2 regions of the Enterobacter sp. R4-368 genome follow, and region 1 is predicted to be linked to the other one. Evidence: predicted binding sites of a transcription regulator. Region 1 holds the regulator's gene; the other holds the start of a gene.

What was found. Region 1 encodes PhoB, which activates phosphate uptake and scavenging genes when phosphate is short. Its sites were predicted from a motif close to CTGTCATAAAACTGNCNNAT; they were not measured.
Region 2: the regulator PhoB is predicted to act here: its motif matches at 1,324-1,343, upstream of kdgR (DNA-binding transcriptional regulator KdgR).

Annotation. Positions count from the first base shown of each region.
Region 1 is NC_021500.1:4,127,887-4,131,030, reverse strand. It holds gene phoR (phosphate regulon sensor histidine kinase PhoR) at 60-1,358, opposite strand; gene phoB (phosphate response regulator transcription factor PhoB) at 1,380-2,069, opposite strand; gene sbcD (exonuclease subunit SbcD) at 2,268-3,144, shown strand, end outside.
Region 2 is NC_021500.1:887,670-890,813, reverse strand. It holds gene H650_RS04100 (MFS transporter) at 1-1,257, opposite strand, end outside; gene kdgR (DNA-binding transcriptional regulator KdgR) at 1,435-2,226, shown strand; gene H650_RS04090 (YobH family protein) at 2,276-2,515, opposite strand; gene mgrB (PhoP/PhoQ regulatory lipoprotein MgrB) at 2,677-2,820, shown strand; gene H650_RS04080 (YebO family protein) at 2,895-3,144, shown strand, end outside.

The DNA of each region.
Region 1 (3,144 bases):
ACGGTGCGGGAAAGCGGCCTGTTTTCGCAGGCCGCTGGAAAGATATGCTGACAGCGCCTTCAGGAAGCGGCTTTTTTGGCAACCAGACGTTCCGGCAGGACAAAGCTAAAGCGGGTGCCCTTGCCCGGCTCGCTGACGATATCAAGGCGGCTTTCGTGGTGATTTACCGCGTGTTTGACAATCGCCAATCCAAGACCGCTGCCGCCAGTTTGCCGCGAGCGGGCTTTATCCACCCGGTAGAAACGTTCGGTCAGGCGCGGAATATGTTCTGCGGCAATGCCCGGTCCGTTATCTTCCACGCTAAATTCAGCGCCCTGCGGTACATGCTGCCAGCGCACAATAACGTGTGTGCCCGCTGGCGTGTGGTTGACGGCGTTATACACCAGATTAGAAATTGCGCTACGCAGCTGCTCCTCGTTCCCGAGCACTTTGAGCGTGTTATCCACGTCAAACGTGAACGTGTGTTTTTGCTGGCTGAGGGTTTGCGCTTCCCGTTCGACAACCCGCAGCATCATCGGTACATCAATGGTCTCGTTAGGGGGTAGCGTCGGTGCGGCTTCGATTTTCGACAGCGTGAGTAGCTGACGCACCAGCCCTTCCATCCGCGACGTTTGTTCACGCATGGTGTGCAACGCTTTTTCGCGCGGCGCCCCTTCCAGCGTTTGCTCCTGCATCATTTCCAGGTAGCCCTGCAGCACCGTTAACGGGGTGCGCAGTTCATGACTGACGTTAGCGAAAAAGTTACGCCGCGCGCCTTCCAGCTGGTGCATTTGCGTCACATCGCGCGCCACCATCAGCAGTTGTTGCTCGCTGTAGGGCATGACGCGAATCTCAAGATGCCGCCCATTATTTAGTACCAGGTGCAGAGGTCGGCCAAACTCCTGGTTCCTGATGTATTTCGTAAATTCGGGGTAGCGCAGTAAGTTAAGGATATTCTGGCCATTATCGTCCGGCCAGCGCAGCCCCAGCATCTGCTGCGCGAGACCGTTACACCAGAAAATCGCCCCTTCTTCCGTGGTGAGGATCACCGCATCCGGCAGCGATTCCGCACCGCTGCGAAAGCGTTTGATCAAATTTCCCAGTTCGCGGCGGCGCTTTTTGTTACGCATCTGCATCTGGTGTAGCCCGTAAAGTAGCGGCTCCCAGCTGCCGGTTCCCGGCGGCGGCGTCATGCTTTTATCGACCCATAACCACCAGGAAAGACGCAGTAAATTCCAGAAATGCCAGATCAGCAACCCGGTTACCGCGGCGAACAAAAACCAGGGCAGGTAACCGAAAATCGCGCCGAGAATAAAGGCGGGGATACAACAAAGGAGGAGCTCCAGCACCAGCCTTTTCCATGACAGCCGTTCCAGCACGCGTCACACTCCTGTCAAATTTCAGAAACGGGTCGAAAAACGATATCCCGTGCCGCGCACTGTTTGCACCATACGATCGTGGCCGCTGTGTTCCAGCGCTTTGCGCAGACGGCGAATATGCACGTCCACGGTTCTGTCTTCAACGTAAACGTTGGTTCCCCATACGTGGTTCAGCAGCTGTTCGCGGCTATAAACACGTTCCGGGTGAGTCATAAAGAAGTGTAAGAGTTTAAACTCTGTCGGTCCCATATCCAGCGGATTTTCACCGGTCATCACGCGGTGTGAGGAAGGATCGAGGCTCAGCCCCTGCATTTCAATCACCTCTTCCACCGCCATCGGTGAAATACGGCGCATCACGGCTTTAATACGCGCGACCAGCTCTTTCGGTGAAAATGGCTTGGTAATGTAATCGTCCGCCCCCGTTTCCAGACCGCGAACGCGATCCTCTTCCTCCCCGCGCGCGGTCAGCATCATCACCGGAATATCACGGGTCATCGCTTCGCGTTTAAGATGTTTAATAAACTGAATGCCAGAACCGCCAGGCAGCATCCAGTCCAGTAAAACCAGGTCGGGCCAGGGTTCGTTAAGTTGGTTCACCGCGCTGTCATAATCTTCAGCTTCCACCGGTTGAAAACCATTTTGCTCGAGCACGAAGCACACCATTTCACGGATTGGTGCTTCATCTTCTACGACCAGAATTCGTCTCGCCATAATTCGCCCTGTTTTAATTAAGTCGTCAGTATATGTAGCGGCGCCATTATGCGTCAGTTTTATGACAGATTTATGAATAAGATGACCGCTATATGACCCGCCCGGTGGCCGTGTGACAACGCAAATTTGCGTTCGGTTATGTCCCTCATCTGCTTAATGTTTATAATCTGCTTTACGCTTTTTCGCCATGGAACCGCTATGCGCATCATTCACACTTCAGACTGGCATCTGGGTCAAAACTTCTACAGTAAAAACCGCGCCGCCGAACATGACGCTTTTCTCGACTGGCTGCTCGCCGCCGCCGAAACGCATCAGGTGGATGCCATTATTGTCGCAGGCGATATTTTTGATACCGGTTCCCCGCCAAGCTACGCCCGCGAGCTTTACAACCGCTTTGTGGTCAAACTCCAGCAGACGGGCTGCCAGCTTATCGTGCTGGCGGGAAACCACGATTCCGTGGCCACGCTGAATGAATCAAAAGAGATCCTCGCTTACCTGAAAACCACCGTGGTGGCCAGTGCAGGTACCAGACCATTCCTGCTAAAACGCCGCGATGGCGAACCCGGCGCGGTATTTTGCCCGGTGCCGTTTTTACGCCCGCGCGACATTACCGTTAGCCAGGCGGGGCTTTCCGGGCAACAAAAACAGCAGCATTTACTGGCGGCGATCACCGATTACTATCAACAACAATTTACTGAGGCCTGTGAACTGCGCGGTGACAAACCACTGCCGATTATCGCCAGCGGCCATTTAACCACGGTGGGTGCCAGTAAAAGTGACGCGGTGCGTGATATTTATATCGGCACGTTAGACGCCTTCCCTGCACAAAATTTTCCCCCTGTGGATTATCTCGCACTCGGCCATATTCATCGCGCGCAGAAGATTGGCGGCCTTGAGCACATCCGTTACTGCGGTTCGCCCATTGCGTTGAGCTTTGATGAAACCGGGAAAAGCAAAAGCGTCAATCTGGTGACATTCGCCGAAGGTAAGCTCGCCGATGTCACGGCGCTGGAGGTGCCGGCAACCCAACCGTTAGCGGTGATCAAAGGCGATTTCGCTGAAATCTGCCGTCAGT
Region 2 (3,144 bases), 1.8 Mb from region 1:
CATCAACGCTACCAGCGCAGCTCCGGCGCTTTGTCCCAGCAACCTCGCCGTACCCAGCATGCCGCTGGCACCACCGCTGCGCTGTCGTGGCGCTGCAGTGATAATAGTGTGGTTGTTGGGCGACTGAAACAGACCGAAACCTGCACCGCATAATGCCATTCGCCAGATGATATCAGTATCAGCCGGTGCCGATGGTAGCAACGCCAGTGCAAATAACCCGCCCGCCATCATGACCATTCCTAACCCACCCAGAAGCCCGGCATGAACGCGCTCAATCAGATATCCTGCCAGCGGAGCCATTACCATTGTCGCCAGCGGCCAGGGCGTTAACAGCAAACCTGTTTCCACTTCACTGCGCCCAAGCACCGTCTGCAAAAAGAAGGGCAGGGAAACCAGTGCCAGCATCTGTGCGCAAAATGAACAGACCGAAGTGCCAATCGACAAAGAAAAAAGCGGGATCCGCAGCAAATCTACTGGTAATAAGGGCACCGGTAATTTCAACTGTCGGCGAATAAAAAGTGAGCCAATCAGCAACAATGCGGCCAACTCCACCAACACTAACACCGTGGATTGCCCCTGTGCGAAGCTGCTAAGAGCAGTGATTAACAGGCCGAATGTCAGCGCGTTCATCACTGCGCTGGGCAGGTCGAATTTAGGTTTTGCACTGCGTGCCGCATTGGGAGGTAAATATTTTATTGCCAGCAGCAAGGCGAGAATACCCAGCGGTACATTGATCAGGAATAACCATTGCCAGGAAGCAACAGAAAGAATGGCCGCTGCAATGGTCGGCCCTGCTGCAGATGATACGGCGACAACGAACGAGTTAATGCCCATGCCGCGTCCCAGGCTTCGATAGGGGTAAATCAGCCGAATGAGCGCAGTATTAACGCTCATCAGCGCGGCACCGCCAAAGCCCTGCGCAACACGCGCTAGTGTCAAGGTCAATAACGAGTCGGAAAGCGCGCAAAATAGCGAGGTAAGCGTAAAGAGCACCAGGCCGCATTGATAAACCCGGCGATAACCAAACATATCGCCAAGGAATGAAAGGGTCAGTAGTGAAACGACGATCGCAATTTGATAGGCATTCACAATCCAGATTGAACTGGCAGCGGAAGCATTGAGATCCCGGGCAATGGTCGGTAGAGCAACGTTTGCAATTGCACCGTCCAGCACGGCCATGGCGATGCCAATAATAATTGTCAGAATTGCGCCGTAACGCTGTGGAATGGGCAAGCCATCAAGGGAAGTTTTATCCATGGAAATTTCAGGGCTAATGTCACAAAGTTATTTGTATAATAATTCTATCATTGGCATTCCGGTTTTATGTCGCAGATTTGTAACGAAGTTGACAAACGCGCATTGCGGTGACCGGATGACGAATTTATAATAAAAACCGATTCTGAATTTTATAAAACACAGGCGATGAGGTGATTAATGGCAATCGCAGATTTGGACAAGCAGCCAGATTCTGTCTCTTCTGTATTGAAGGTATTTGGCATTCTGCAGGCGCTCGGAGAAGAGCGTGAAATCGGCATCACCGAGCTTTCGCAACGTGTCATGATGTCGAAAAGCACCGTTTATCGCTTTTTGCAAACCATGAAATCGTTAGGTTATGTCGCGCAGGAAGGGGAGTCTGAAAAATATTCCCTGACGCTGAAGCTTTTTGAGCTTGGCGCGCGCGCATTGCAAAACGTTGATTTGATCCGCAGCGCGGATATCCAAATGCGTGAGCTTTCTCGTCTGACGAAAGAGACCATCCACCTGGGCGCGCTGGATGAAGATAGCATCGTCTACATCCATAAAATTGATTCAATGTACAATCTGCGCATGTATTCGCGCATTGGTCGCCGTAATCCGCTGTACAGTACCGCGATTGGCAAAGTCCTGCTGGCATGGCGCGATCGTGAAGAAGTGAAGCAGATTCTTGAAGGTGTTGAGTATAAGCGCAGCACTGAGCGCACTATCACCAGTACCGAAGATCTGTTGCCGATGCTGGATATTGTGCGTCAGCAGGGGTATGGCGAAGACAACGAAGAACAGGAAGAAGGCTTACGCTGTATTGGCGTACCGGTTTTTGACCGTTTCGGCGTTGTGATTGCTGGTTTAAGTATTTCTTTCCCGACATTGCGCTTTTCGGAAGAACGCCTGCATGAGTACGTAGAAATGCTGCACAATGCCGCGCGTAAAATTTCCGAACAGATGGGTTATAACGACTATCCGTTCTGAATGAAGATAAAAAAAGCCGCCTGAAGAGGCGGCTTTTTTGCGTAAAGGATTAGCCGTTATCGACTACGGTATCGCTTTTACGCAACAGTGGGCAGTTTGCCAGACCCAAAAAACCATTACTGGAATGCACATATTGTGCGGTACTGGTGCCTCGTGCAGTAGCATATTTACATTGCAATCCCAGCCCAGCAGCGTTTTCCGTACTGTTAATCAACACCCCGTAACCGCTCAGCAAGAGCCCAATCCACAGCAGCGCCAGAATAATAACGCTTCGTATGAGTGTACGCATATTTGCTCCTTGCACATCGGTAGACTGTATCACAAGGCTACGGTATTTACCTGGTGAAACAAGTCCAGCATTCCTAAAAATACCGAAAGGAGATACAGTTAGTCGCGGTTTAAGGAAGCCATGATAACCTGGTTACACCTTGCAACGTATCGGAGAGTGGAGTGAGAAAATATAGATGGCTGATTCTGGCTGCCGTATTGGTAGTCTGCCTGCTGCTCTGGACTCAAATGCTTAACGTAATGTGTGATCAAGATGTACAATTCTTCAGCGGCATCTGCGTCATCAATAAATTCATCCCCTGGTAATGGCATTTTTTCAGTGAGAGATTTCCTTCCTTGACGTCAGTGGTAGAATGCCGCGTCTATATAGAGGTGGTGAAATGAACGAAGTATTAAATTCAGGCGCGATCAACCTTGCGTCCATAGTCCTTTCTTTGGTGGTTCTGCTTGTCGGTCTGGTTTTGTGGTTCTTTATCAATCGTGCCAGTTCACGTACGAATGAACAAATCGAGTTACTCGAAGCTCTGCTGGATCAGCAAAAACGACAAAATGCCTTGCTGCGCCGGCTGTGCGAGTCAAATGAACCTGAAAAAGAAGAAGCGGTTGAGCCAGTAAAAGCGCAACAAAAAG